One region of the Shewanella sp. 125m-1 genome, then DNA from elsewhere that is predicted to be linked to it. Evidence: predicted binding sites of a transcription regulator. Region 1 holds the regulator's gene; each other region holds the start of a gene.
What was found. Region 1 encodes LexA, which represses DNA repair genes until DNA is damaged. Its sites were predicted from a motif close to TACTGTATNNNNATACAGTA; they were not measured.

Region 1 (10,640 bases):
GCCATAGATTCGGCGATAACGGTTCTAAACCAGCCAAAAATCATGAAAATGATAACCGCAATACCAGCTAGCAAAATATAGCCACCACTGCCGCCTTCTGTTTTTAATTCAGATACATAGCTTCCAGCACCAAAGGCGATAAGAAATAAACCTATCGCGCCAATAATGGGCCACGCACTTTGCTCTGGTACGTAGTAGTTTTCGTGTTTATGTTCAGTTGTCATTTAGCCGCTCCTTGCCCTGTAACGGCTTTAGCCCCAGTTTTAGTGACTGTGTTAATCACAGCGACGTTTTTATTGCAGGAGTAGTTTTCATCTATATGTTCAGTTGTCATTGTGCAGCTCCTTGCTCCACGACATTACTTGTGGCACTTACTACATAGCCCTTGTCGGTGATGTTGTAGAGGGTATAAGAGAGGGTCAGGGTCGAGATTGAATCCGGCAATTGGGGATCCACAAAAAAGATGAGTGGTAGCTCGGCTGCAGCGTTAGCCTGCAATACCTGCTGATTGAAACAGAAGCATTCCGTCTTATTAAAGTATGCCGCCCCCTGTCCGGGAGAAACAGACGGAATAGCCTGCCCCACAATATGCTCTGCCGATAAATTCGTAGCGACAAAATGAGTACGAATAAGCTCACCGGGATGCACTTGCATGGTATTAACCTGAGGTTTAAATGTCCAAGGCATGTCGCTTTGCACTTGAGACACAAACTCAACCGTTATGGTTCTGTTTTTATCCACTGCGACAGGCTGATAAACACTGGCGGTACTTGCGGGTTTACCGTTAATACCCAATGCGTCGCACAGCACGTCATATAAAGGAACAAGCGCAAAACCAAACCCAAACATGCCCACAGCGCCAATAATTAGCATGGCGAGCAATTTGCGATTGGCGTTACGCTTCATCTCAGTCATCTTTATTTCACCTCTGGCGGGGTGGTAAATGAGTGATATGGCGCAGGGCTAGGAATGGTCCATTCTAATCCTTCGGCGCCTTCCCATGGTTTGGCTGGAGCCTTTTCACCACCACGAATACACTTAATCACTACGGCTAAAAAGATCAGCTGCGAAAGGCCAAATGCGAAGCCGCCGATCGATACAATCTGGTTCACATCAGCGAACTGGATAGCATAATCAGGAATACGCCTTGGCATTCCGGCTAAGCCTAAGAAGTGCATTGGAAAAAACAGCACGTTGACTGAAATTACCGAACACCAGAAGTGCCAGCGCCCTAAGGTTTCGCTGTACATATGGCCGGTCCATTTGGGTAGCCAATAATAGGCCGCTGCCATGATGGAGAATATTGCTCCAGTCACCAATACATAATGAAAATGCGCCACCACAAAGTAGGTATCATGGTATTGGAAGTCAGCAGGAGTGATCGCCAGCATTAGTCCCGAAAAGCCCCCTATGGTGAACAAGATAATAAAGGCCACCGCAAATAACATGGGAGTTTCAAAGGTAATAGAACCTCGCCACATGGTCGCAACCCAGTTAAATACTTTTACGCCTGTCGGCACTGCAATCAGCATGGTGCAATACATAAAGAACAATTCAGCAAATACCGGCATACCCGTAGTAAACATGTGATGCGCCCACACCAGGAACGACAAAACGGCGATACTCGCAGTGGCGTAAACCATCGATGAGTAACCAAATAAGCGCTTACGGCTAAAGGCTGGCACAATTGCCGAGATGATACCGAATGACGGCAAGATCATGATGTACACCTCAGGGTGGCCAAAGAACCAGAAAAGATGCTGGAACATGACAGGATCCCCGCCGCCGGCGGCATCAAAAAAGCTAGTGCCGAAGTATTTATCGGTGAGTACCATAGTCACTGTGCCAGCGAGCACAGGCATGACCGCAATAAGTAAAAAGGCGGTAATTAACCAGGTCCAAACAAATAACGGCAGCTTCATCCAAGTCATACCGGGGGCACGCATATTGACGATAGTGACGACCACATTAATCGCGCCCATGATTGAGCTAATCCCCATGATATGAACTGCAAATACAAATAGAGCGGTACTGTCAGGGCTATAGGTTGTCGATAGTGGTGCGTAGAATGTCCAGCCGAAATTGGGGCCGCCACCTTCCATAAAAAGTGAGCTTAACAAAATGGCAAATGCGAAAGGTAGGATCCAAAAGCTCCAGTTATTCATTCGCGGTAGCGCCATATCGGGAGCACCAATCATCATCGGAATTAGCCAGTTAGCTAGGCCTGTAAAGGCCGGCATCACAGCGCCAAATACCATCACTAAACCGTGAACAGTGGTCATCTGGTTAAAGAAGTTGGGTTCGACTAATTGCAATCCGGGCTGAAATAGCTCTGCGCGGATCACCATTGCCATCGCGCCACCGGTTAAAAACATAATAAAACTGAACCAAAGATAGAGGGTGCCAATATCTTTATGGTTAGTGGTTAACAGCCAGCGCATAATACCTTTTGGCGCGCCATGGTGGTGGTCATCATGGCTCACGTCGTTAGCGGCTGGTGAGTCTTGTGTAATTGTGCTCATGTTAATCCCTTACTTTCCGTGACCATCAACATCAGAAGCCTGAACGGCATCACCAGAGTTATTACCCCAGGCATTGCGCTCATAAGTCACCACTGCAGCAAGCTGTTGTGGTGTAAGTAGCGCGCTAAATGACTGCATTGCCGTACCAGGTTTACCATTGATAACAATATCAAGGTGAGCGGCTACAGGGCCTTTGATGATTGGGCTACCCACTAATGATGGGAACGCTGGAGGTAGGCCTGTCCCCGCTGCTTGATGACAAGCCGCGCAGCTAGTCATATAGACTTTTTCCCCCATGGTCAGGAGTTCATTCATGGCTAGGTCACCTAATGGTGCCGTTGTTAGTTCTTTAGTTACCTCGTCATCAGCTTTGGTTTCTGAGGTTGTATCTTGATTAACCTCAGCTTGTGTTGCAGGTGAGGTCGCAGGTATTGCACTTGGAGTCGCTGGGGTTGTATCTACCGATGTTGCTGGCGTGGTCGTATCTGAGCTTACGTCGGCTGCTTGAACAGTGTCGCCTGAGTTATTGCCCCAGGCATTGCGCTCATAAGTCACTACGGCAGCAATTTCAGTTGCAGTTAACTGGCTAGAAAACGCCTGCATAGCAGTGCCCGATTTACCATTTAATACAATATCGATATGCAGCTGAGCAGGCCCTTTAATAAGCGGGCTGCCAATAAGAGAAGGGAATACGCCAGGTAGGCCAGCACCATTAGGCTGGTGGCAGGCAGCGCAGCGTGCAAGGTAGACTTGCTCGCCTTGCGCCATTAATTCTTCCATTGTTAGCGTTTGCGATAGGGCAGCCTTTGCTGCCACTTCGGCATTGCTGGCGGCTTGTTGTTGTGCAATCAGCCAAGCATCAAAATCTTCTTCTGATAAAGCTTCAACAACAATAGGCATAAAGCCATGGTCTTTACCGCAGAGCTCGGCACATTGGCCACGATAAGTGCCCGGTTTGTCGATGCGGGTCCAGGCTTCATTAATAAATCCTGGATTAGCATCTTTTTTAACGGCAAATGCGGGTACCCACCAGGAGTGAATAACATCATCTGAAGTCATTAAGAAACGTACTTTACGATTAATCGGTAGTACCAGTGGCTTATCTACCTCTAAAAGGTAGTTTTTACCTTTTGCTTCTTCGCCATCTATCTGCGCTCTGGGGGTAGAAAGCAGACTGAAAAATTCAACATCTTTGTTGAAATAGCTGTAATGCCATTTCCATTGTGAGCCGGTAATCTTGATGGTGAGGTCAGCATTACTTGGATCTTCCATAGCAATCAATGTCTTGGTTGCGGGAATAGCCATAAGTATAAGAATAATAAAAGGTACAACAGTCCAAAGGATCTCGACTTTAGTACTTTCATGAAAGTTGGCGGCGACTGCGCCTTTTGATTTGCGGTGGTTGATCATAGCGTAAATCATGATGCTAAAAACCACGATGCCAATAGCACAGCAGATGTAGAGAATAATCATATGGAGGTTGTAAACCCGCCCACTGATATCCGTAACACCCTCTGTCATATTAAGCGGCATTTCTGATGCAACAAGTACGGGCGAAAATAGCAACGCCAGCACACAATACAACAATTGCTTCACTAGACTTCTCCTCTGTCCACAAGACAAAGAAGAGTCACACAGTAAGTCTCTGCTCTATGTAAACTCTTCAGTTCCCAAAAAAGCAACGATGACTTCAAAGTGCGCGAGTGGCTTGCCTATCGAGTCGCAATTAATGGGATCGCGACACAGGCTATTGTATTCAGTGCTATTCACTGCTGGTGTAACCACGTTGGCACATACGGCTGAAATATATCAGGCCAATCTCAGTCTAAGCTTCAAATTCAGGACTAATCCCAGAGCAAAGACCGACAACTAAATCGCTCGGATATAACAAAATATCGTTGTTATGACTTCCTACACTACTTGGTGTTTAAATATTGATCAAGATCACTTTTTCAATTATTGATAATAAAAAAGCCCTCGAATGAGGGCTTTAGAAAATCGTTTGTACTAGAAGGCGCTTACTAAAACGCACCTCCTAGTCATCATGTATTAGAAAGCGAGGAGATGTTCTGCTTAATGAACAGCACCAAACAGGGAGGCTTGACCAAAAGCACTATCCTGCATATTGATTGAGCGACAAGATTGTTGCTTATTTGTGTTATCAATCGAATGTTCAATGACAATGCCGACAGCGCGAGCGCTTTTGGCAACGATTTGTAGGCGTCGATTGTCACGAGCATCTAAAGAGTTGGTCCAAGTAATCACCGCACTTGAGGTACCGCTTGTTAAGGCTTTTTCCATTGCCCAAAGTGTTTCCACTTCATCTTTAGCATGAACCAGTAAAATGCGGTCCATTCTTACACCCGCAGCTGCTAGCATCTGCTTGTAGCCAATATTCGGCGGGCTAATCAGTACAATCCAGCGACCCTGTTGGCTCAATTGTGAAAGCTGAGCACTGATCTGGTTCAGCTCATCACGCCCTTGAGTTTGGGTCACCATAGTCGTGATGTCATTACTCGTGCTGCTCACCATATTGGTCGATGGCATATCTTGCCACAGCCCAGGGTGACGAGGACTCGTTCCCATTAGTTTGTTCATTGCCAGTCTCCATTACGGATCACACCAACGGCTAAACCTTCAATGCTTAAGCTTTGGTTTGCTAGATCCACTTCAATTGGTGAATACTCTTCGTTCTCAGCATGTAAGAAAACTTTGTTACCCTTTTTCTCAAAACGCTTAACGGTAACATCATCTTCAACGCGTGCTACAACCACTTGGCCGTTACGTGCTTGCTGTATTTTGTGTACAGCCAGTAGATCACCTTCTAGTATGCCAATATTCTTCATACTGTCACCACGGACTCTGAGTAAGAAGTCTGCTGATGGCTTGAACATGGCGGGATCGACTTTATAGTGTTGCTCGACATGCTCTTGCGCAAGAATCGGTTCACCTGCAGCAACTTGGCCGATAAGGGGTAAACCTAAATCTGCATCTTCAGTGTCTTCTTGGGTTAACTTAATACCGCGAGACGTGCCCGGCATAATTTCAATGCAGCCTTTTTTAGCTAAGGCTTTTAAATGTTCTTCAGCAGCATTGGCTGACTTAAAACCTAAACGTCTAGCGATCTCGGCACGGGTAGGTGGCATGCCAGTATCAGCAATATTACGTTTAATTAGCTCTAAAATTTCAGCTTGGCGCGGTGTAAGTGGTCTCATGGTTAACCCTGTCTTTCTATACAGTAACTGTTAGTATATACAGTATTTTTTTGAGTGCAAGTAATAACCAGTTATATTGTTTTTTGTGGGATCCAGTTTCAAATGAAATAAATCCAGCGATGTGAAACTCGTTATTGGGTAGCGCCTGAAGGTACCTCTTTATCTCAAGCGTTCATTAGCTGACTTTGTTGCCTACTCATTTAGTATCTCGGGTGCGTTTGTTCCATAGACAAATAAGTCCGCGCAATTGAGCCTCTTGCGCCCGCTGTTGGTTCAACTTTATTTCCTTGCACTTTTACCTGACAGCTACCAAAGCTCGAACGAGAAGAAGGGAGTGGTAAGCAACAAGGCATTTGCTCTACTTTATACTTGCTGACGACCTTGGTATGTACAAAAAGGCTAGGTATAGTTTGCCGAACACATACCTTAAAAAACAGAGCCCAATCAAAGGTTGGGCTCTGTTTCGAGATCTAAGGTGCCAGCTGATTAACCTTATTAACTGCTAAGATTAACCGCCGCAGCCATCAGAACTTCTGGAGTTGATATAGCGAACATCTTTCGCTCTGTCATAATTGGCAGGATCGAGCGTGTCATGCTTTTTGATGAATTGATAAAGCATATCTGCATCAATAAAGCCGGTATCTCTCGCCTTTTCCTTTAACTTGGGATACTTATTACCGCCCGCAGCGTTATAGCTAGGGAGGGTAAATCGATATTTATCTGTTAGCTTGAAGGGCTTATCACCAACAGTTCTGATATCGACATCTTTAGCTTTACAGTCAACGGTCATCTTGATACCGCTAAAATGGGCAAAGCCTCCAGAGCCTCGAGTCTTAAGCGCAACCCTAGACAAATACTTCTTTAGTTCGGCTCCATTCATCTCGGTTACAGTCACGCTGTTGGAAAAAGGCTGCACCTTAAGCACATCACGATATCGAATGGGCCCTTTCTTTATGGTGGCTCGAATACCACCTGAGTTTATGATCCCAAAATCTGCGGGGATAGGAAGCTGAGTTTGAGCGTGCGCAATCATCACCCCCAGAGGCGTAGCTTGGTAACGAACAATCTTACGCTTACCAATGAAGTCCGCCTTTGCAACACCAATCTGTTCTCTCAACTTCAGCTGCCCCTTACGCTGATAGGGCCGAAGCAGTTCGAGGGTTTCCTTATCCTTAGGCGTTAGCATATGAGGCGGATAGTAGGAACCAAACTTGGTTTCTGTATTCACTGGTACTAACTCGTAGTTTGCCAAGTGTAGCTTACCACCATAGTATTCAAAATCGGCGCGACCAACGAACTTTCCCCACTCGTAGGCTTGCATGATCCAAGTGCCATTTTGACGATCAGGCCTACAAGGCTCATCTCGACCATAATCTTCTACGTACTCACCAGTGTCCCCTTCCATACACACAGGCAACTGTGAATGTCCGCCAATGATTGCTTGGATCTGGCCAGGCTTTAGGCTTTTGGCAAGAGCAACATCACCGGGCTCGTTACTTCCATGTTTACCATTTTCATAGTGACCCATATGGGTGAGACTAAAAACAAGATCCGGTTGATGCTTCTGCTCAAGCTCTGCCAAAATATTTTTTGCCTCAGCTTGTGCTGAAGTGAATTTTAGATCTTCAACGAATTCTGGATTACCTATCTCAGCGGTATGCTCGGTAGTCAGGCCGACTACGGCTAGCTTCAAGCCTTGAACCTCGAATAGCTTGTAGGGTTCGAAGTAGCGTTGCCATTCACCATCGACTTGGCGATAGATGTTGGCCGATAACCACGGGAACTTTGACCAGCCTCTCTGCTTATCCATCACCGTCGATGGATTATCAAACTCATGGTTACCCACGGCCATGGCGTCATATCCAAGGTGGTTCATGCCGATAAAATCTGGCTCGGCGTCTTGAAGATCAGACTCAGGTACGCCAGTGTTAATATCGCCACCTGAGAGCAGTAACGTTTCCCCACCTTGCTCGGTGACCTCTTTACGAATTTGGTCGAGAATGGTTTTTCGCGCGGCCATACCATACTCACCTCTAGAGCCTTGCCAAAAACGGCCGTGGTGATCATTGGTATGGAGCAAGGTGAAGCGCTTACAGTCATCACCAGCGGCTTGACAGGCGATAGATGCTGTCGTCTTAGGCGCCTCTTCCACCTTTTCCTTACCACAGCCGCTCAATGTTAACGTTAGAGCGATAGCTGAGCCGGTAAGAAGTAGGCTAGAAGGACGGAGTGAAGTATTCATAATAATCCTTCAATATTATTCAGATAAGCGTTGTCATTTGCCCTAATAGCTGATTTCTCATTCTGAGAGCAACGCGCACAAGGCGAGATGTAGACAACGTCTGTACAGTTAAAAAAAGCAGCACCCAGAGCGATCCCGGTGCTGCTTTTTATAGGCTTAACTGATGATTAGCCTTGGCGGCGACGCCACCACATTAGCGGTAGCAGCAAAGTAATAAAACCACCTAAACTACCCGCCCCATCAGGCTTAGTCCAACCAGGTTCTTCGGTGTTTTTCACCTCAATGCTAACAGACTGACTGAAGCTTTCTTCGTCAACCGTTGCCGTAAGCTCGAACACAAGCACTTGATCAATATCGACGCTAGGTGAAGTCACATCAAGTGTCAGACCTGAAGCGGTAAACACTGCCGTGTTTCCAGATACCTGCTTCCAGCTATAGCTAGTCCCTTCTGGAGCATCTGTAACCGTCGCTGTGATGGAAGTTTTATCACCTTCAGTCAGCTGCGTGTTGCCTGCAAACGTTACATCTAAAGTTAGAGGCACGTTAGTCACGATCAGGCTAACAGCTTTGGTTGTTTCCAACGTGCCGTCGCTGATGGTCACCGTAAAGTTCAAAGTCTCGTCGGCTTTAATCATTGGCGCAGTCAGAGACAATATAGCCATGTCGCCAACAACCGTCTTCTCTTCATCAACAATCTGCTCCCACTTGTAAGTAAGAGTAACACCTTCGCCAGCGTTGATTGCAGAGGCATCTATGGTGTATGCAGACCCTTCAGTGACACTCTCAGGAGTAACAATATCACCTTCGACTACCAAACCTGGGTTTGGATCGTCACCACAGGTTGCACCATACACTTGCTGCACTAACTCAGGGCGGTCAATGAAGGGGTTACGGTTGCCCTGGTATTTGTATACCTGGTTGTTACGGTTCTGCTCGTAGGTATCAACAGCATCTAACTTGTTCCATGCATACAGAGTACAAAGCGTGCCGATGAGCGGTTCGCTATCCTCGGCAGTAGTCGTTAGCCGATCGACTGCGACTAGATCAGGCATATTCGTTGTAGCGGTATCAGTACCCTGATATCGAGTATCCATATACATGATCATACGAGCGACATCGCCTTTCACCTCATCACGAGGTTCCCAGCAGTCGGTAGCTTTGTCGAGGTAGTTACCAGTACCCATACCGTTGAACATCACCTCTTCACCAGTATCCATACACGCACCAAAGTCATTGTTGCTTCGTGCTGTGTTGATGCCAGGATCTGAAGGACGCAGGTGATGAGCATCGGTGTAGCCCCACTGCGAGTCGCTAGGGAAACCATGGCTCTTGGCCCAAACGTGCTCACGATTCCACTTGCCCGCACCGCTACCACTAGTCTGGTTGTCGTACTTAGAAATAGAAGCACCGGTGTAGATTTCAATAACATTTTTATCGTTATCAGGATCTTGGTCAGCGTGGGTTAGTGTGCTCCAAACCTGCTTATAGGTCAGATACTTGTGATCTTTGGCTATAATGATCGACAGAGCATTCTTAAGCTCATCTGCATGGGCAAAATCACCACTTAATACATCTGAGTAATAGATCTCACCATTGAACGTAGTAGGGTCGGCAACCGGAGTTAGCGTCTCGCAGTTGGTGCAAGGGCCTGTTTCTGGCTCTGGTTCTGGAGGCGTTACTGAACCGTCACAGGCACTCTCACCAGCACAACCAAGGCCGTCAGAGGTATCGACATCGAATACAGCCCACTGATTGTTAGCACTAGGGAAGTCAGCTTCGGCAACAGTATCTCCTGCAGTGACACTGGCTTTACGACGCAGCGTCTTATTCGCAGTGGAGAAATTTGCGTCGTTTGGATCAGTCCAAGCAGAGCCAGGGTCTTCACCGAGCTTACCGAAGCGATCGATAACCACATCATCTTTGGTCAATACTAGGGCATCGTCACCGTTGAAGTAGGTCACGGTAGAAGCGTTGCCTATTTTAAACTCATCGGCGGAACCAGCGTTGTGGAACACAAGGCTCTTGCCCGGATCCAGAGTGCCAGTTAAGGTCTCTGTATTACCAGGCTCTGTCTTACCATTGCCAAATAGAGTCAACTTGTAAACATTGGCATCCAAATCGATGGCTGTGCCACCTACGTTGGAGATTTCAATAGCTTTGTTGTTGCTGCTGCCTTCGATGTATTCGGTAAGCAACAGTAAGCCTGGAGTGGCTTCAGAGCTACAAGCGCTTTCACCGGTGCAGCCCAGACCATCAGAAGTGTCAGTATCAAACACTGCCCACTGGTCACCACTTGGGAAGGCCGCGGCAGCATCGGTATCACCTGTGGTAACACTGGCTTTGCGACGCAGAGTCTTATTAGCACTGGAGAAATCGGCGTTATTTGGATCAGTCCAAGCAGAGCCAGGATCTTCGCCCAACTTGCCAAAGCGATCGATCACTGCATCATCCTTGGTCAACACAACGGCATCATCGCCATTAAACCAGGTAATCTCTGATGCTGTGCCGACCTTAAAGTCATCAGCAGCACTAGAGTTGTGGTAAACAATGCTTTTACCCGCATCCAATGTGCCACTCAGCGTTTCAGTCTTTCCAACTGTAGTTTTGCCGTTGAAGTAAAGGTTTAGCTTGTAAGTGTTGGCATCCAGATCGATGCTGCTA
Region 2 (10,640 bases), on a different contig from region 1:
GAAACCGCAGTAGTAAAGAGCGAAAAAGAAAGCGGCTTCTTCGATGATCTTAAAGGTGACAAAAAGACAGAGGCAAACACGTTAGATTGGGAAAGTATTGCTAATCAAAGCGATGCCGCTGACGAAGCCCTAGCGCTTTCAGCGTCCGCCCAACTATCTGATGATGAGCTATTGAGTCGTTTGGCCGCCGAAGGCGATTCACAAGATCAAAATCTTGATCTCACTGAAGATGATGACGCATTCTCACTTGACGACTCTAAGATGACCGTTGATGAAGCATTGGCAGCGCTCGATGCTGAGGAACTTGGCGTTAAAGAGCTAGATGATAATGAACTAGATGTTAATAAGCTAGGTGATAAAGATTTAGGCGAAAAGTCTTCAGCAAAAAGTGCCGTCGCGATGCACGACTTAACCACTTTCCAAAAAGATAATGGTTTTATCGATATTGATATGCTTCTAAGCGAGGCCGATGAAGATAGCGGTGATACCGATCTTTATAAAGAATTGGATGTCGACATGGGCGAGTTAGACTCTCTAATGGGTAACTCACCTATGGTTGATGTCGATGATGAAGAAAACTCGGTTAATGCCAAGTTAGATCTAGCCCGGGCTTACATCGAAATCGATGACAATGATAGTGCACGAGCACTGCTAAAAGAAGTTGAGCTTGATGGCAATGACCGACAACAGGCTGAAGCCATGGGGTTACTTAACGAGTTGGTGTAAACCACCGCAATAAAAAACGGCGCCTTTGGCGCCTTTTTTATACTTATCGTTTGCTTCGAGTATGTTAGAATCGCCGCCTATTAAAAGATTTCGTTTATCCGAACAGTTCGCTAAAACACAGTGGGCGGTCGAATAGCAGTTTAACCGAGTTATAGAGGTGTGGGATGCGGGTTGCGCTAGGTATAGAGTACGATGGTAGTCAATATTTCGGATGGCAACGTCAGGCCGAAGTGGATACTGTTCAAGAGCGGCTAGAAAAAGCGCTTTCAATCGTTGCTAATGAGCCTATAGCGGTGCAATGTGCTGGCCGTACTGACGCAGGGGTTCATGCCACCGGGCAAGTGGTGCACTTTGAAACCAATGCCGTGCGTAAAGATACCGCTTGGACACTTGGCGTGAATGTCAACCTGCCTGACAATATTGCAGTGCGCTGGGTAAAAGTCGTTGATGATGAATTTCATGCACGTTTTACTGCAACGGCAAGACGTTACCGTTACATGATTTATAATCACCAACTTCGCCCAGGTATTTTGCGCAGTGGTGTGAGCCATTATCCTGGTAATATCGATGAAGCCAAAATGCACCAAGCGGCGCAGTATCTACTTGGCGAACAAGATTTTACCAGCTTTAGAGCCGTGCAATGTCAGTCTAACACGCCGTTTCGCTGTGTGCATGAGGTCAACGTTAGCCGTCAAGGCATGTATATCTGCGTTGATATCAAGGCGAATGCATTCCTGCATCACATGGTGCGTAACATTGTCGGCTCGCTATTAGAGGTGGGCTTAGGTAATCAACCCATGGAGTGGATTGAGCAACTGTTAGCACTTAAAGACAGAAATAAAGCGGCGGCAACAGCTAAACCTAATGGTCTGTATTTAGTCGATGTCACTTACCCTGAAAGCTATCAATTACCTAAGTTGGCACTTGGCCCATTATTTATGTTGGACTAAGCATTATTTATGGGGTTAAGGACAATCTTAACGGTGAAGGTCTGGGCCTTATACGTTTTAAATGGATAAAAGTTTGTGATTGAACAAGACACATTAAAGCCGGTGGCACCCAAGTCAGGTGCTGCGTTGAGTAACTGGTTAGACTTTTTATTAGCGATTCATCCAACCGAGATTGATATGGGCCTTGGGCGTGTGTCGCAGGTTGCCAAACGCATGGGCTTAACCGATTTAGGTGAGACCAAGGTCGTCACTGTGGCGGGCACGAATGGCAAGGGCACCACCTGCGCCATGATTGAAGCTGCATTGCAGTTGACAGGAAAAACCGTGGGCGTATACAGCTCTCCTCATCTGCTTAATTATAATGAACGCGTGCGGATCAATGGCCTTGATGCGACAGATGCTGCGCTGGTTAATGCATTTGAAGCGATAGAAACCGCCCGCGCTGAGATCTCATTAACCTTCTTTGAGTACGCAACTCTAGCCGGTTTATACCTGTTTAAAGCTGCCAAGCTTGATGTGGTATTGCTAGAAGTTGGGCTAGGCGGGCGACTAGATGCCACCAACATCATCGATGCCGATATTGCGGTAGTGACCTCAATCGATTTAGATCATCAAGAGTACCTCGGTGATACGAGAGAGCTCGTGGGTGCAGAAAAAGCGGGTATATTCAGAGCAAACCGCCCAGCAATCGTGGGTGAACCTGACTGTCCGGCTTCTCTTATCGAAGTGGCTAATCATATCGGTGCCATAGTGTATCGGGTTAATGAGGATTTCAGTTACCAATGCAGCGACCACGATTGGCATTATCAAGGTCAGCATTTCGATTTAACCAAGTTACCACTGCCATTTTTACCTCAGCCCAATGCGGCTACGGTTATTGCGGTACTTGAGCATCTTTGTCCACCGATTTCTGCTGATATTATTGCTAAAGCGGTGGGAGAGACCCAACTGGCCGGGCGATTAGAGCAGCTCAACGATTCACCACGAGTGATTGTTGATGTCGCACATAACCCCCATGCGGCACGTTATTTAAGCTCACGTTTAGCTGCCATGCCCAAGGGGCGGTTAATTGCGCTATGTGGCATGTTAAAAGACAAGGATGTGCGCTCGGTGTTACAGGAACTATCAGCAGATGTTGATCAGTGGTTCCTGTGTGATCTGTCTGTGCCGCGGGGAGCTACTGCTGCAAACTTGAAAGCCTGCCTGCCTGCACAGATACAAGTACAAGCTTCAACGTTTACCAACATGAGTCTGGCCTGGAATGCGCTTCGAGCGCAATTGCAGAGTGAAGATGTGGTAATTGTATTTGGCTCATTTTACACTGTTGCAGGTTTTAAAGATTTGTTTAAGGGAGAAAGTCTTGTCTAGTCAATTTCAAAACCGTCTTGTGGGTGTCATTGTGATTGTGGCATTAGGGGTGATATTTTTACCCGATATTTTGGACGGTAAAAAACAGCGCGAAGAAGAGCAGTTTGCTGAAATTCCCCTTAGACCCGAGATCCAAGAGAGTCACTTGCCGGAGCAGAATATCGAAACGGTCGATTTGGGTCAGAACACTCAGCAAGCAGCGCAAGATACGGGATCATCCGGCGACGCTTCTTGGCACATTGCTGAGGAGGACGAACCGGTCAAAGCGGTTGTAGCTAAGGCAAAAGCACAGGTTAAAACAACGCCTAAGCTAGAGTCTAACAGTACAACAAAGCCTAAGGCTGCTTGGACGATTCAGTTGGGCAGTTTTAACAATGCAGCTAACGTGAAAGGGCTGGTTAACCGTCTTCGCGATAAAGGGTTTACCGCCTACACGTTGCCGACTAAACCCATAGATGGCCAATTAACCAAAGTGTTCGTTGGGCCTAATGTGTCAAAAGATAAGCTTAACCGTATGCAGCGTGATATCGAAAAGCTGACGCAGTTAAAAGGCCGAGTGGTTGCTTATAACCCCGTCGAGAAATAATAAATCGTGATTGTCTTTGTTTGAGAAAAAGTTATTTCGCCGTGAAAGCGTGAGAAATAACTCTGTCTCTGATAGAATCGCGCCGTCTTAAACCCTATGCTGGATTACCTCTTAAATGGTTTGGATTGATTACGCCATCATTATTGTTATCGGACTATCAACTCTGATTAGTTTGGTCCGTGGTTTTGTAAAAGAGGCCATGTCTCTTGTCGTTTGGTTTGCTGCTTTTTTTATTGCCAGCCAGTTTTACCTCAAACTCGCTACGCATCTGACTCAGATGCAAGATGAAATGGTTCGAAATGGCGTGGCGATAGCCATTCTGTTCGTATCAACGCTCATCCTTGGTGCTCTCGTTAACTACCTAATTGGCCAATTGGTTTCTAAAACCGGATTGTCAGGCACAGATAGAGTGCTCGGCTTATGTTTTGGTGCGCTAAGAGGCGCATTAATCGTGAGCGCGTTACTGTTTTTTATGGATGCTTTTACCGGAGCACCCAACACAGATTGGTGGCAAGATTCTACACTCGTGCCCGAATTTGGAGTTGTGATCCAGTGGTTCTTTGACTACGTGGAAAACACCTCAAGCTTTGTACCCAAAATATAAAATGCACTAAAGCATTACTTGGCTTTATGTGAGTATTTATACTCACATAAAGCAAAAATATTAAATAATAGAACATCTTACAATGAGGAAGCTTACCCATGTGTGGTATTGTCGGAATAGTTGGCCAGTCATCGGTTAATCAAACCATTTATGATGCACTGACTGTGCTCCAGCATCGTGGACAGGATGCTGCTGGCATTGTGACCGTCGATGGAAGTGCGTTTAGATTACGTAAAGCGAATGGTTTGGTGAAAGACGTTTTTGAACCAAAGCATATGCAGCGCCTGCAAGGTAATGCTGGCATCGGTCACGTTCGTTACCCAACGGCAGGAAGCTCGAGTGCTTCTGAAGCTCAGCCGTTTTATGTTAACTCTCCATTTGGTATTTCATTAGCGCACAATGGTAACTTGACCAATACGGTTGAGCTGCATGAGCGTTTATTGAAGCAGCGCCGTCATGTTAATACCACTTCAGACTCAGAAGTGTTACTTAACTTACTCGCCGATGAACTGCAGCAAACCACTACAGACGATCTTAACGCTGAGGAAGTGTTTAACGCTGTGACTAAGGTGCATGAGCTGACTCGTGGGGCTTATGCGGTTGTTGCCATGATTATTGGCCAAGGTTTAGTGGCATTTAGAGATCCATTTGGTATTCGTCCGTTAGTGCTAGGTAAGCATGAAACACCAACGGGTACTGAATACATGGTTGCCTCTGAAAGCGTGGCATTAGATGCAGTAGGCTTTGAGGTCATGCGTGATGTCGCACCGGGTGAAGCGGTATACATCACTCTTGATGGTGAGCTTTATACCCGCCAGTGTGCCCACTCGCCAAGCTACTCTCCTTGTATTTTCGAATTCGTTTATTTTGCTCGTCCAGACTCTACGATTGATAACATTTCTGTTTATAGCAGCCGTGTCAATATGGGAACCATGCTGGGTGAGAAGATTAACAAAGAGTGGGAAGATCATGATATCGATGTCGTGATCCCCATTCCTGAGACGTCATGCGATATCGCACTTGAAATCGCGCGTCATATGGATCTGCCTTACCGCCAAGGTTTTGTTAAGAACCGCTATATCGGCCGTACCTTTATCATGCCTGGGCAACAAGAGCGTAAGAAGTCTGTGCGCCGTAAACTTAACGCGATAAATGCCGAGTTTAAAGGCAAGAACGTATTATTAGTTGATGACTCAATTGTTCGTGGTACCACTTCAGAACAGATCATCGAGATGGCACGTGACGCCGGCGCGAAAAAGGTCTACTTCGCCTCAGCAGCACCAGAAATTCGTTTCCCTAACGTGTACGGCATCGATATGCCAACCACAAATGAATTGATTGCTCACGGTCGTGATGTTGAAGAGATCAACAATTTGATTGGTGCTGATGGGATGATCTTCCAATCATTACCAGATTTGATTGAAGCTGTACGTCAACAAAACCCTTCAATTAAGCGTTTTGAAACGTCAGTATTTGACGGTAAGTATGTGACTAACGATGTAAATCAAGAATACTTAGATTACATCACGCAGTTGCGTAACGATGATGCTAAGGCAAATCGTAGTAAAGATATTGGCACTAATTTAGAGATGCATAACGTTTGTCATCCTTAAGCTAGATGCGATATAAAAAAGCCGAGCAACCGCTCGGCTTTTTTGTTTTCAGCCTTAATTGATAACGATGATAGACGATGTCTATGCTCATGCTCATGTCCATGTCTGAGAGTGTGACAGCTCCTGATGGGGATAAGCACAACGTTAACCCTTAAAATGACAATTGAAATTAAAACGCTTAATGAGAGCCGTTCTCAAAAAGTGTAACACTCTTTGAGCAAATGAATGGTTTTGAACGATTAATACATTCTGCTTTAAGAGTTTCGTTTGCACCGCTTACAGCTTCAAGGTACAGTTACTGTTAATTTATACAGTAATCCTAGTCTCGCAGATGATCTTATATATTGCCGAAAAACCCAGCCTTGGAAGAGCCATTGCCGATGTGTTGCCTAAGCCTTTAAAGAAAGGTGACGGATTTATTCGCGCAGCCAATGGTGATTGTGTCTCTTGGTGCGTCGGCCACTTGTTAGAGCAAGCTGAGCCAGACGCATATTCACCTGAATACAAGTCATGGAAATTTGAGCACCTGCCAATCGTACCAGATAACTGGAAGATGAAACCTAAAGCTAAGATGCGCGGTCAAATAGCTGTGCTTCGTGGGCTTGTTAAAGAGGCGACTCAGTTAGTTAACGCGGGCGATCCTGATAGAGAAGGACAGCTATTAGTCGATGAGATTATTGCGCATCTCGGGGTTAAAGGTGCAAAGTTACAACAAGCTCAGCGTTTATTGATCAGCGATTTAAATCCTCAAGCGGTAACAAGAGCGCTGGGGCAATTGCGTTCAAACCGTGAGTTTATTCCCCTATCAACTTCAGCGCTAGCGCGTTCTCGCGCCGATTGGCTCTATGGCATGAATATGACCCGAGCCTATACAATCCAAGGCCGAAAAGTGGGTTACCAAGGTGTGCTGTCAGTGGGACGGGTACAAACGCCGGTACTTGGGCTTGTGGTACGCCGTGATGTTGAAATTGCTGAGTTTGTGTCTAAGCCCTTTTATGAAGTGTTAGCGCATTTAGCGACCGATAACCAAGATCGATTCAGTGCAAAATGGCAACCGAGTGAAGCGTGTCAGCCCTATATGGATGAAGAGGGACGGGTACTGGCAAAAGGTTTGGCGCAAAACGTTGTCGGGCGTATCAACGGCCAAAGTGCCTTGGTAGAAAAGGTGATAGCTCAAGACAAGAAGCAAAATGCTCCCTTGCCTTATAGTTTATCGGCGCTACAGATTGATGCGGCTAAACGCTTTGGTATGAGCGCAAAGTCAGTGCTCGATACCTGCCAGTCGTTATATGAAAAACATAAGCTTATCACCTATCCACGCTCTGACAGCCGCTATCTGCCTGTTGAGCAACATGGATTAGCGCCGAGTGTTATTCGCGCAGTATTAAGTGGTGCGAGTGAGCTATTGTCTGGCTGTGATGAGCCAAATGCCAAGCTCAAATCAAAGGCGTGGAACGACAAAAAAGTTGATGCCCACCATGCGATTGTGCCAACCGAAAAAACGGCCAATCTATCTAGCCTTAACCAGGCTGAGAAACAGTTGTATTTGCAAGTTGCGCGTCAGTACTTGATGCAGTTTTATCCGGCTTATTTGTATAAAGAGACTCAAGTTGAGATCATCATTGCCGGTGGCTTATTTAAAACGAAGGCCAAACAGGAAGCTGCGCTAGGCTGGAAGCAGTTACTTAAGCAATCACCCAATCAGAAACAAGATAGCGGAAGCTCGAGTGATAAATCGCAGACTGAAGATGGCGATCATCTTGCCAATATCCCAGCGCTTAAAAAGGGCCAAGTTCTGCTGTGCGAGCGTGGCGAGTTATTAGAAAAAAACACCCAAGCCCCAAAGCATTTTACCGATGCGACTTTACTGGGGGCAATGACGGGGATCAGCCGCTATGTCACCGATAGTGAAATCCGGAAAATCTTAAAAGACACCGACGGCTTAGGCACTGAAGCGACGCGTGCTGGCATAATAGAGCTACTTTTTAAGCGCAATTATCTAACCCGCCAAGGTAAATCCATTTTGGCTACCGAGGTGGGCAAAGGCTTAATTAATAGCTTACCGCAAAGCGCGACAACGCCTGATATGACCGCGCTGTGGGAAAATAACCTCGATGCCATCAGCCGTAAAGAAGCCAAGTATCAGAGTTTTATGGATCCCTTAGTGAGCTCCTTACAAGGCTTGATTGAGCAAGCGGGCTCACAGTTACCGACTTCTTTACAAGGGGTTCAGTCGCCGGATAACGGCTTTAAAAAACGTCGTTATAGCGCAAAAAAGGCTGCTACATCTAAATCATCTGCCGTTAGAAAAACGCCGACTAAAAAAACAAGTACGAGTAAGAGAGCCCCTACTAGTAAGTGATAGAGGCTTTATTGAGGGCGTCGACTCTTTTGAAGCATTGTACTTAAGTATGGAGTGGCGCAAAGCTAAGCTAAGCAGATTGGAATAAGGTTAAAGCCAGTTATAACTTACTTATTCCCAAACCATATTTCTAAACTATTTGTTTAAACTGTATTCCTAAATCATCAGCTTGATATCTTGTTTAGTAACTTTCAATTGTGTAACTAAGACCTATGGGTTAGCTTGGCTTTTAACAGTGGTCATGAGGTTAGGCAGATGTTTGATTGGGTTGAAAAAATTGCTTTTAATGAGGCGAGCCCCTTAACGGTGCAGGCGCAAGATACGCAGTTTGGCTTTCACCGTAAACAGCCTGCTGTGATGGAGCACAGCCATTGGCATGGCCACATTGAAATTAATTACCTGTTTGATTGTTCTGCTGACTATTTAATTAATGGCCAAGAAATCACTGTCCCAGAGGGACGTATGATTATCTTTTGGGCGTCATTTCCCCACCAAATGACCGCTTCTCGCGGAGAAGGCGAGTTGGTTAACATCTATATCCCTTTGCAATCTTTTCTCACTTGGATGCTGCCTAGCACCTTTGTTAGCCAGCTGCTGCATGGCGAGGTCATTGTGTCTGACAGTTTATATGCTTGTGACAAGCAGTTAACACAGATCTGGGAAACCGACATTAAGCGAAATGAGCCGCTGTTGACTAGCCAAGTGATTAATGAGATCCGCGGCCGCATTCGTCGCATGTCAATCGAGCAGTACAGCACCTATGATTTAGCCAATAAAGTGAGTAAACGTGAGGATAGGCCTGTATTTGGTGGCCTAAACCATATTCAAACCATGTTGCGTTATATTGCCGATAACTACGATCAAAAAATTACAATTGAAAATGTTTCAAGCTCAACGGGTTTGCATAAAAACTATGCGATGAAGTTATTTAATCGGGTGATGAAAGTGTCGATTAAGCAATACATTAATCAGCTTAGGCTACAGCACGCTCAAGCACTACTTATTGATACCCAAAGCCCAGTGCTTAATATTGCACTGGAGGCAGGTTTTGGCTCGGTTAGCCGTTTTTACGATATTTTTCAGCGCGAATTTGCCATGTCACCGTTAGAGTTCCGTCGTAAGGTGAGTGGCTGAGGTGATTTTTTAGGAAGGCTTTACGACTTTCTCGTAAGCGAACTTGAGAGTGTTCGTGTTTCAATCAGTTTCAATAACTTCTTTATTATTTTTAATGGTCTACAGATTTTGATTCAAAATTTTGATGGCAGTAACGAATAATAAACTGACTTGAATAACGCAAAACATACGAGAGTTTTATGAAAAAGCTATTTATCACCTCAGCCTGTGCTATTGCCATATTATCTGCCTGTTCCAATGACTCTCAAACTGCAAGTAATGCGAATGTTGAACGACAACCTGACGTATTGCCCGCAGCTGCGCAAGTACAAGACAACAAAGTGTTAAATGGCTTAGCCGCGACCTTAACGGACCGCTGGCAGTTAACTGACAATGGTTTGGTTTGGGATGTACAAGATAGCCATGAAGATCATATCGAGATGAGTGGCGAACAAACATCTGCCATTATCTATTATGGCAGCGATGTTAACGGGAACTTGAGCTTAACGCGAAAGCTGGTGTGGCCTATGCTGCGCACCATTCCAAATGATACTCATGCGAGTCTTATTCATGATTTTCCGTTATCTGTTTCGCCGTCTATTACCGTTAATGAGCAGAGTATTACGCAAGAGAAGCTTAAACAGGCTCGTATCGATGGGCGCCTGTCGTTGACAAGCCTTATTGCTGAAGGTGTTGAGTTGACTCGTATCTTGTCACCAAGTACGACTCAGCCAGTAATAGTTGAAGCGTTGACCTTTGGTAATACTAGCAATGAAAGCGTAAAACTGAGCATTGGCGAGCTCGATTATCGCGTTGAGACTCCAGCTGAAAGTGGGGTATATGGTCGTTATCGTATAGAAGCGGCTAGCGACAAATCCGGAGTATTTGAATTAGCAGCGGGTGAGACATTAACGGTTTACCTAGAATTCAAAGCCACTAAAGCTGGGCAAAATCGCGAGTTTGATGCCGCAAGAGAACTTGAACTGCGTCAAGACTATGTGACGAGCTTGAATAACAACCTTCAATTAGTCACCCCCGATGAAAACATCAACAAGATGTTTGAGTTCGCCAAAATTCGTAGCGCAGAATCCATTTTTAGAACTAAGGGCGGTTTGATGCATGCGCCAGGAGGCGGTCGCTATTACGCCGCTATCTGGGCTAACGATCAGGCTGAATATATCAACCCGTTCTTTCCATTTTTAGGCAATGCTGTCGGTAATGAATCGGCAATTAATAGTTTCGAGCATTTTGCTCGCTTTATGAATGATGACGGCAAAGCCATTCCATCTTCTATTATTGCCGAGGGGGATGATATCTG
Region 3 (10,640 bases), on a different contig from region 1:
CAGAAAAGGCTGGATACAAAGTTTGTCGTCAGGACACCTGTGTGATAGTTTAATAAATGTTAATGAAAAGAAAATTTCTGACGCGCTTAACGTTTTATACTTAGTGGTGCATCGAATATTAGTGAAAAAGCAAGAAATCGACCCTTTGCTCAGAGCTAAGCTGGCAAATTTTGCAGCAAAAGTGATGCAATTAGAAACACGCTTGTCGGTGATGCCAAACGTTAATTCGTTGGCATTGTTTGAAGGATTAACAATTGAGTATAACCAGCTAATGAGCCAATAAAAATCTATGATGAATCTTGTTGTCAAATTTGAGTCTTTACAGCAGCTTTACCGCGCTTATATGCCATTTATCAAACCGATAGGTATGTTTGTTGCTAGTGCTGAACGCTTCAGTCTTGGACAAGAGATCATGGTTCGTTATCAACTCCCGAGTGGCTCACAGCATCACGACTTCAAAGGTTCGGTGATCTGGATTAATCCTTTAGGTGCATCGGGAGGGCGTCCTGCAGGAGTCGGCATAAAAATTTTATCCGAGCCTGATTTTCATAAACATCATATCGAACAGCTTCTTTCTCGTGAACTGGCCTCTGGAGATTTGACCTGCACTATGTAGCTGGTTAGACTTGCTGTCCTTTTTGTTGTTTGTTGGACTTTCACTGTGCTTATCGATTCACATTGTCATTTAGACCGTCTTAAAACCGCGCCAGATCAGGCTTCACTACAAGAGATCATTACCGCAGCAAAAGCCCGCGATATTGCTTATTTTCTTTGTGTGAATGTCAGGCAGCAAGGCTTCACCGAAATGAAGCAAAAAATGGCGGCCTTTGATGAGGTATTTTTGTCTGCAGGTGTACACCCGTTAGATGTGCAAGAAGGTCTAAACATCGAAGAGGTTGAGCAGTTTGCCCGTGATGAGAAAGTCATTGCTATTGGCGAAACAGGGCTCGATTACTTTTATGCCAATGAGACAAAAACACTGCAACAAACTTGTTTTGAGCAGCAGATAGATCTGGCTGTAAAGGTTAATAAGCCTCTTATTATTCATACTCGCGATGCCCGTGAAGATACTATTAACTTTTTAAAGCGAGGCAATGCTGATTCTGTTGGTGGTGTCTTACACTGCTTTACTGAAAGCTGGGAAATGGCGAAACAAGCTTTAGATCTAGGCTTTTACATCTCGGTTTCAGGTATTGTTACATTCAAAAATGCTGGCGATCTACGTAATGTGATCCGCAAGGTACCAAAAGACAGATTATTGGTAGAGACGGACTCTCCTTATTTAGCACCGGTTCCTCATCGAGGTAAAGAGAATCAACCTGCATTTGTACGTGATGTCGCGGAATTTGTCGCTGAGCTTAGAGGTGAGAAATACCCTGAACTGGCACAGTATACAACGGATAATTTCTTTAATTTGTTTAAAGACGCTGCAAAACTCGCTGGACGCTAACCAATACTAGCCTGCATACTTTAATGCTGAGGTTTAGGCTCAATTACAGGCAAAAAAAGACCCAAAACTATTCCAATTGTTCTGGGTCTAGGGGAATGGCTCACTGGGAGCCGTGCGCTACTGTTGATTACCACTACCGTTGATAACCATAATGGTAAAATAAGGCTAATCAGCATTTATCTAATGACTAATGATATAGAGTGTAGACCAGCCTTACAGATTGTGGGTGGTTATTTTTTAATGCTCGCCACCGAAATGTAACTATTTATGTATAGATGAGACTGGTATTACTGGTATAACGCAATCTTATCTTTAACTAAGTCTCTGGGAAGATTGTTTTTTAATTTATTGCCTAGGTGCTTTGCTACACCAAGAGGGTTACCGGCATAACTGACAATCACTTCTCCCTGAGGTTTAACTTTTTCGGCTAAACTGATATCGCGGCCCATTAAGAACTCTTTCGCTTGCTCGTCGCTGAGTTCAAACCGAGTGGGTGATGAGAGTGCCAAGACCGCTTCGTGTCGAACCTTATAGCCTTTCTTTAATGCGTCCGCGAGCTTAATCCCTATTCGCTGAAATCGCATTTTACCTATAAGTGGCATAACCGCTTTTGGGAACAACCAAAACTCTAAATCACGTACCATGATCTCTGCATTCGTAGGTAATGTAATGGCAAATGAATCTTCAAAATAAGCCGTTAACTCTTCAATTTGCTTGGTCTTTGCAGCTGTAAATGGAAAGTTCTTTTGCTTTTTAGGTTCAGGTAAGATGCGCTCTACAGCTGATACTTTGCGGATCTTTGCGACAAAAAAGCCCTCACTATCATAAATCTGCGGCCATACATGTAAAAATCCTTCTTCGGTACATGCTTTATCAGCGCCGGAAAATAGCGCAGTTAACGAGGTAAATTCAACCGCCTCGCCAAAGACACTTTTTAAATGATGGCAAACATCTTGGTTTTCTTGACGACTCAATGCACAAGTGGAATAAACTAAGCTTCCGCCAACCTTTAATGCAAGAAAAGCGGATTCAATTAACGCTTTCTGAGTGACTACAATGCCTTTATTGTCATTGTTATCCCAGTTTTTTAATGCGTCTGGATCTTTACGTATTGTGCCTTCGCCACTGCAGGGGGCATCGAGTAATACTGCGTCGAATGTTTCAAATAGATACTCACCGAAAACTCTAGCGTCAAAATGGGTGAGGGCACAGTTTGATACGCCCATTCTCGCCACGTTAGCATGCAAGACTTTTACACGGCTGGCTGAATACTCATTAGCGACTAAAAGCCCCTGGTTGTTCATCAGTGCGGCTATTTGCGTTGTTTTGGAGCCCGGCGCTGAAGCCATGTCTAAAACACAGGTTTGCTCTAATAGGCCAAGAGCATTCTCATTTTTGGCATGTGAGTTAAACAGCGCTGTAGGCGGTAGCATTGAGCTGGCTTCTTGAATGTAAAATAAGCCTTGTAAGTGCTCGACAGTATTACCTAACTGTATATCACTGCCTATCGTCACCCAGAAACCTTGGTCACACCATGGAATAGGCTCAAAGCTCCAGCCTTTTTCTGACATTAAGTCAATAAAGCTTGCGGTACTAATTTTGAGTGTATTGACCCGAATAGAGAGACGTAACGGTTTATTGCTGTAAGCAATAAAGTCTTCCATTGAAAGGTGAGAAGGGAGATCACGTTCAATATTGTCGAGAAAATTCTGATTAAAATGAGCCATATGTCGAAGATAATGCGGTAAAGTAGCGGGATTATAACAGATTTACCAAATGATAAGAGGGAACTTGAGTGCTAAATAAGATCTGGTTTGGCTTTTTTGCAACCGCATTATTCGCTATTTTGGCGCAGGTGCTAACAGGCCATACTCAAGTACTTTCAGAAAGTGTCAGTGCCATTTTTTCGAGTTCAAAATTAGCCGCTGAAATCGCATTGGGCTTAATCGGTGTATTATCACTGTGGATGGGCTTGATGCGTGTTGGCGAAAAGGCGGGGGTCGTTGGCTTATTCTCTAAAATGTTTGAACCTTTACTCGCTAAACTGATGCCAGAGGTACCTAGAGGGCACCCGGCTTTTGGTAGCGTCACCATGAATTTGACTGCCAATATGCTGGGTTTAGATAATGCTGCAACGCCGTTAGGCCTCAAGGCAATGCAAGATCTACAAACCTTAAACCCTAATAAGAGCGTTGCGACTAACGCCCAGATCCTGTTCTTAGTGTTAAATACCTCTTCTATAACTTTAGTGCCTGTCACAGTATTTTTGTATCGTGCTCAGCAGGGAGCTGTCGCACCAGCTGATATTTTTCTGCCGATTTTACTGGCAACAACGGCATCGACACTGGCAGGTCTAACGGTAGTCGCGATAGTACAAAGGTTATCTTTACTCAATACTGTGGTACTGGGTTATGCGGGTATCATTTTATCTTCCATTATCGGCTTGGTATTTTATTTAAGTACCTTATCTGTATCGGCTATTGGTGAAATCAGTACCAGCCTTGGTAACGGTATTTTATTGCTGCTTATTTTTAGTTTTGTACTGGTTGCTGGTATCCGAAAGGTTGCAGTTTATGATGAATTTATAGAAGGTGCGAAAGAGGGCTTTGCGCAGTCCATAAAGCTAATCCCATACTTACTGGCGATGTTACTCGCTATTGCGTTACTCAGAGCTTCCGGTGCGCTCGATTATTTGCTACAGCTTATAGCAGGCTTAGTCGCTTTTGCTGGAGGGGATGTACGCTTTGTTGATGCCATGCCTACAGCTATCATGAAACCTTTTAGTGGCTCAGGGGCTAGGGCTATGATGCTTGAAACCATGCAGCACTATGGAGTGGATTCATTTGCTGGTCGCTTAACTGCAATATTGCAAGGCAGCACCGAGACGACATTTTATGTATTGGCCGTTTATTTTGGTGCTGTTGGGATCCGTAATGGCAGGCACGCGTTAGCTTGTGGCTTATTTGCAGATTTAGCGGGGATCATCGCGGCGATACTGGTCTGCTACCATTTTTATGGTTGATGATACCAATCAAAATAAGTAGTTGTTCTACTCAGAGTGTTTTTGGGCAAACTAATTCAAGGCGAATAGATGACATAATTGCTCGGCGATCACATGGCATTTTCCCATTAGCAAACATGCTGACAGACATAAAAAACGAGGCCTTATAGCCTCGTTTTTCTATTCAGTTGCTAGATAATCGTTATTAACTATCATTTCCAAGTTATCAACTGTTAGTTAATATTTCTTAGCAGCTGAATCGTTAGTCTGCTTTAGGTGTTTGTACTGGTGACCAAGTCATCCATTTTGCATCAAAATCAGACTGAAGCGTAAATGTTTGGTCGTTGTTGATGGTGTTTGCTACCGTGGTGGTTTCTTGTGTTGCGACCCCGATGCCACCGGCTAAAATTGTTTCCAACGAACCCGTCTCGATTTGCGCGCCTGAGAATAGGCCAAGATCAAATTTTACGCCTGAGAGATCCCAAAACACACTGGTTTGGTTTACAAGATGTTGATACTTATTTTTAATATGAACGTGCATTACAACGCCAGTGCCTTGATCTGAAAGAGCATAACTATCGACTTGGCCAATGTTTATCCCTCTAAAGAAAATGGCTGTTCCTGACTTAACCGAGCCTAAGGTGCTATTACTTAAATTAAAGGTTAACGCACCATCGATATTATGAAATGGCGTATCAACTTGTCCAACAAAGGTTGTCGCCTTGATGTTGCTTTGTCCCGGGAAGACTTCAATATAGGCACCGGTTATCAGGGTTTCAGGCGCTTTAATCCCAGCTAAAGAAATATCCGCATCGACAACAGAATACGAGGCATCTTTTTGATTAAAATTAGTGGCATATTCACCATATAAATAAGCAGTAACATTTAACTGCTTTAAATTGGCGGCTAAGGTTACCGACTCAATTTCACCGACTTTATGGCCTAAATACCGAATGGCTGCTTTGCGGGTTAATTTTACGGTCGCAGGGAAGGTGAGCTGAATGGGTACCGCCTGGCTGAATGCAAGGAATTTACTTTCATAAAGCGCGGTGCCGTTTGCGACGTTATTACCTTCAAGCAAGCCAAGGCTTATTCCGCCTTTTAAAGCTCCCATTAATGGCGCGACTTCAACCTCAACGCCACTTAAACTGGCATTGATTGATACTGCACTGTTACGCCAAAAGATTGTTTGATCAGTGAGTAAACTTTTAAAGTCACGTTCGATAGCGATATCAATTGCAAAGTCATTATTTGTGGCTTGCCACTCTACGCCAGACACCTGGCCTATTTGCATTTTCTTGTAATAGATAGGAGAGCCAGCAGTGAGATCTGCGCTATCTTGATTGTAGAGTCTTCTTTTTATAAGCTTTTGATTATTGAAAAAAGACGTAGCCTGTTTGCTGTTGCCAAAAACATACAGCGAGTCGCCGCTCTTTGCCAAGGCTTTGTTTGTGCCTCTAACTAAGCTTAACGCGCCACTAGTCAAAGTCGTCAGATCACGGGTACTGACTTTAACACCATCGAGACTCGCATCTATGGTTAATGCAGACTCTGCAATAAAGTGGCTATTTGCGCTGATAAGCGTCGCAAAGTCAGCGTCTATTTCAGCTTGATATTCTACTTGAGTAAAAGTGTTATTGAGCTGACTGGATAGTACGTGACCAATCTTGATCTGCTTATAGCGAATTTCTGCACCGGCGCTAATACCTGGGTTGCTTTTTGCGTGCAGCGTGAGGAGCAGTTTACCAGTATTTGTGGGCTCAGGTTGCTGTGTTAACAATGTATATTGTTGTTTTGCAGCTCCTGTACCTGGAATGAAGTTAATTACACTACCTGTGATTAAACGTTCAGGGTGCTTTATACCGGATAGAGATATATCGGCGCCTTCCAACCAGAAATCAGCACTTTCAGTGAGTAACTCTTTATAGGCGTTATCAATTCTTGCAGATAACACAACGCCATCATCACTTAATGCTTTATGAGTTACCTGGCCTATCTGGATCCCACGATAAACAATGGCGGTATTTTGAGATACGGCGTCGGTACCACTTGCGAGTAGGTTAAATTGCAATCCGCCTAAGGCGTCATCTTGGCTGTCATATAACGTGAATTCATGCTTATTTTCCACGGGTTCAGATAAGGTATTGGAGCTAAAGCTAATGCCACCTGCAAGTATCGAGGCTAAACTTTCGCTACTGACTTTTACACCAGATAAGGAGGCATCGATGCTGATCCCCGAGACATTCCAAAATTGAGAGTCGGTTTTAACTAGCTCAGCATATTGCTGTTGAATAAATGCTGTTACTAGAATTTTTTCCGCACTTTCGAGATGATAACCAACTACTTGTCCTACTGGGATCTGTCTGTAAAAGATAGGAGAACCCACATCAAGAGAACCTAATTTGTCAGAAGTGATATGGACAATTAGTCCTTCTACGCCGGGTGTGATGACGGGGGCAGTTGTTTCTGCTTCAAAATAGGATCTTGAGTCGCCGCCACCGGGTAACATACTAATGTAATTACCAGAAAAAAGGGTATCTAGACCTTCGATGCCGGTGATTGTTGCTTTAGGTTTAACCAACCAAAACTTGGTCCCCTGGTTGATAAATGGTGCGGCACGATAATCCATGAGAACTGAGACGTTTACGCCTTGAAGATCATCATCAATACTCATATCAACGACTTTACCCACTGTAAGCCCTTGGTACTTGACTAAGGTTTTACCTATGTCCATTCCTGTGGCACTAGGGAAATGAATCGTAATTTCAATTCCCGACTCGCGTATGCTCTTCACCCCAAGCCACGCGCCTAATGCAAGTGCAATAATGGGTAATAACCAAATCGGTGAGAATAACTTTTTCTTTACGACTTTAGGCGTTTGTACTTGAGTCATCTTTTGTTTCCAATCTATCCCAGAGTAATCGGGTATCTATAACTTTTGCAGCGAGCTGCGTGAGTAAAATAACTAAGGCGAATGCAGTTGCTGCTGGAGCCGGCTTAGCGTCGAGTAACTGTCCCATATTAACGACAGCTACAGTAAGTGAAATAACAAATAAGTCGAGCATCGACCATCGACCAATCCATTCAATAATATGAAAGCCAGTCATTAACTTCTTTTTCGAAATAGGGAGTTTGAAACTGATTGCAGATAAATAAATCGTTAAGCCTACAATTTTTAAGATCGGTACCAAAATACTCGCAGTAAACAAAATGATTGCGATGGGGATCATGTCCGTTTTAACGAGGTGAGCGATCCCAGAAAAAATGGTGTCTTGGGTCACTCGTCCCTGATTCGTCAGCGTTGTAATGGGGTAAATATTGGCAGGGATCAGCAAAATAGCTGCGGTGATTAGCAGCGCCCAACTTTTTTGGACACTGTCATAATCTCTAACCTTAAGTGGAGCATCGCAACGACTACATGTTGCAGACTTACTGCAGGTCACCTTGTGACATGTTGGACACGAGGTTAAGCCGATATCTTTCCCAAGCGTTGCTGAGTCATTTGTGTTCATCAAGAAAGCTCCACATATGTTCTAAATCGTACTCGCGCATTAAAAATAACGTCATTACAAATAACATGGTGAAACAGAATGTACCAAAACCAAAAGAGACACTGGCAAAATCTGCTAGGTTGAACGCCGCGACGAGGAAGCTGATGACATAGATTTCAAGCATGGTGAGCTGGGTGAGCATTCCTTGAATTTTTAGTAATTGTTTGAGTGTCGTCCTCAGTATGACAGAACTGAGCCCGAACTTAATAATGAGTGTTTGAGACAAAATGGATAATAACAATAGCCCCGGAGCGACAACGGCAGAAACCAACACCGCAATACCCACTAACCAATAACCTTGCTGGTAAACAGATAACGCCCCCTCTATGACTGTAGTTGTCCTAATACTTCCAAGAAACTCAAGCTCTAAGACCGGGTATAAATTTGCAGGTGCGAAAAAGAAAACCGCCGTTAAACACAGGGCTAACATACCGTTGATAGAACAGTATGGCGTATCGTAAAGAGGGGTGTGGCACCTTGGACAGATAGCACGTACGCCAGTTGGCAGTGCTCGCTTCCTAATGACTAAGTCGCAGGACTGACACAAAGTAATACTATTATCTACTGCTTCCATAGCCATCTTTTTTTAATATCCAAGTTTGCGATATAAACGGTTAATCGAGTACGCAAGGTGAGTATTTTCACGTATGCGATTGAAAATACAGAGCCATTAACCGAATAAGTTTATCAGATATTCAAGAAAACTTGCATAAGAAGTTCAATCTATGAGACTCTCTACTGTATATAAAAACAGTGTGAGGTTGAATATGGCCGTTGTAACTCAATTTGTAGTTGTTAGAGAAGGGGTTGAAAAGATGACTTTTACATCTAAGAAGGAGGCTGATGCCTACGATAAGATGCTAGATATCGCTGATAACCTAATCCCGTTTTTAAGTAAGAGTGACTTAGGTTTGGAGGAGGTTAATATTGAAAAGTTAAGCTTTTTCTTGGCCGAGAACAAAGATGACCTGCAAGTGTTACTTAAAGGTGGATCACTAGAGAAAAAAGCATCGGTTAAGAAAACAGCTAAAAAAGCTGAGGACAAGGCAGAAAAATAAAACTCCTTGTTAATGCAGGTAGGTTTGTTGTTAGAATGTTGTAAGTATGCTTTTTTGTTTTAGATATAACGGTTGGATAGTATTAATGGAAGACGCTTTTTACGGCACGCTAGAACGTCAGGTGCGGGCATTATTTACAGATGAAGATGACACTATTGCAGCATTGGCAAATTTTTCAGCTTTTATCAATGACAACCTTGATGATCTTAATTGGGTTGGCTTCTATCTATTGAAAAATGATCAATTAGTATTAGGGCCGTTTCAAGGTAAGGTAGCTTGTTCTCGCATTCCAGTCGGTAAAGGTGTCTGTGGTACCGCGGTGGCATTAAATTCAACACAACGAATTGATGATGTTCACCAGTTTGCAGGTCACATTGCATGTGATAGTGCCAGTAACTCAGAATTGGTTGTACCTTTACGGCAAAACGGATCTGTTATCGGTGTGCTGGATATTGATAGCCCATCGTTATCAAGGTTCAGTAAAATTGATCAACAAGGGGTCGAAACTTTGGTAAAAAGTCTCGAATTTTGCCTATTTGGTTAATCTACGACCAATTATCGCTAATTGGAGGTCGCAATCATTTGAAGCCTCTCTATAATAAGCGGTTTGAGTAATGAAAAAAACAAACACGTTTACATTCAAGATATGAATGCTTAGAGTTTGTGTATTATTGTTGCTAAGGTAGGTTTGATTTTAGGTATAAAAACAAATGTTAACGATTTTTCATTTGTTGTTTATGCGCAGATCAGACAAATATAAACGACACTTAACTGATACGAGTGATAAAGCTCTACGGTGGTGTCCCTTTTTTAAACTGTGGAAGTAAAGATGGAATCAACAGAAAAGTTGACCGATACCAACGCTATTCTTGCGTATTTGTACGAAACATTTCCTTTATGCTTTATAGCTGAAGGTGAAACTAAGCCATTAAAAATTGGGTTGTTTCAAGATTTAGCGGAAAGGTTAGCTGATGATTCTAAAGTCAGTAAAACTCAGCTCAGAATCGCGTTAAGAAGATACACGAGTAGCTGGCGCTACTTAAAGTGCGTGAAAGCAGGCGTACAGCGTATTGATTTAGACGGTAATGCTTGTGGTGAATTAGAGCAAGAGCACATTGATCATGCTCAAGCTACACTAAAAGAGAGCCAAGACAAAGCTAAGGCGAAAAGAGTTGCACAGGCCAAGAGTGCTAACCCAGCTGCAAAAACGGCTAAGAAGCCTGTTAAGAAGCCAGTTGCTAAACGTCCTAAGCAAGCTCAAAGCAGCAAACCTGCAAAAGAGCCTGTTGTGGCAGAAAATTTAGTACCTGCGGTTTTAGCTGAACTGAAACCAAAGCAGCGTGTTAATGTCAAATTAGGTAAGGCACCAGTAGCTGGTGTGATTTTGGACATCAAAAAAGAAGATGTTCAAGTTCAGTTAGACTCTGGTTTAACCATCAAAGTTAGAGCTGAACATATACTGCTGTAATGGCTTATTAGCACCTAAAGGAGTAACTTGTTGATGCGAAAACTTTCTCTGGCTGTATCCATTGCCGGTATTTTTGTCGGATTCTCGGCGTGGGCCGTAAGCCCTACTATTC

Region 2: the regulator LexA is predicted to act here: its motif matches at 6,144-6,163, upstream of ACVBIK_RS12310 (DNA topoisomerase III).
Region 3: the regulator LexA is predicted to act here: its motif matches at 8,739-8,758, upstream of ACVBIK_RS11240 (YebG family protein).

The regions. Positions count from the first base shown of each region.
Region 1 covers NZ_JBRILT010000004.1:25,131-35,770, reverse strand. The annotation lists gene ACVBIK_RS03135 (cytochrome c oxidase subunit 3) at 1-224, opposite strand, end outside; gene ACVBIK_RS03130 (cytochrome c oxidase assembly protein) at 331-915, opposite strand; gene ctaD (cytochrome c oxidase subunit I) at 918-2,522, opposite strand; gene coxB (cytochrome c oxidase subunit II) at 2,532-4,118, opposite strand; gene ACVBIK_RS03115 (cell division inhibitor SulA) at 4,596-5,120, opposite strand; gene lexA (transcriptional repressor LexA) at 5,117-5,737, opposite strand; gene ushA (bifunctional UDP-sugar hydrolase/5'-nucleotidase UshA) at 6,246-7,979, opposite strand; gene ACVBIK_RS03100 (endonuclease) at 8,147-10,640, opposite strand, start outside.
Region 2 covers NZ_JBRILT010000025.1:29,245-39,884, forward strand. The annotation lists gene ACVBIK_RS12280 (FimV/HubP family polar landmark protein) at 1-726, shown strand, start outside; gene truA (tRNA pseudouridine(38-40) synthase TruA) at 891-1,676, shown strand; gene folC (bifunctional tetrahydrofolate synthase/dihydrofolate synthase) at 1,752-3,044, shown strand; gene ACVBIK_RS12295 (SPOR domain-containing protein) at 3,037-3,630, shown strand; gene ACVBIK_RS12300 (CvpA family protein) at 3,746-4,234, shown strand; gene purF (amidophosphoribosyltransferase) at 4,333-5,847, shown strand; gene ACVBIK_RS12310 (DNA topoisomerase III) at 6,179-8,209, shown strand; gene ACVBIK_RS12315 (helix-turn-helix domain-containing protein) at 8,465-9,343, shown strand; gene ACVBIK_RS12320 (hypothetical protein) at 9,523-10,640, shown strand, end outside.
Region 3 covers NZ_JBRILT010000021.1:53,947-64,586, reverse strand. The annotation lists gene holB (DNA polymerase III subunit delta') at 1-283, shown strand, start outside; gene ACVBIK_RS11275 (PilZ domain-containing protein) at 290-616, shown strand; gene ACVBIK_RS11270 (TatD family hydrolase) at 662-1,450, shown strand; gene rsmF (16S rRNA (cytosine(1407)-C(5))-methyltransferase RsmF) at 1,738-3,177, opposite strand; gene ACVBIK_RS11260 (nucleoside recognition domain-containing protein) at 3,246-4,472, shown strand; gene ACVBIK_RS11255 (MlaD family protein) at 4,714-7,344, opposite strand; gene ACVBIK_RS11250 (paraquat-inducible protein A) at 7,322-7,963, opposite strand; gene ACVBIK_RS11245 (paraquat-inducible protein A) at 7,950-8,582, opposite strand; gene ACVBIK_RS11240 (YebG family protein) at 8,770-9,060, shown strand; gene ACVBIK_RS11235 (GAF domain-containing protein) at 9,146-9,604, shown strand; gene proQ (RNA chaperone ProQ) at 9,890-10,528, shown strand; gene prc (carboxy terminal-processing peptidase) at 10,562-10,640, shown strand, end outside.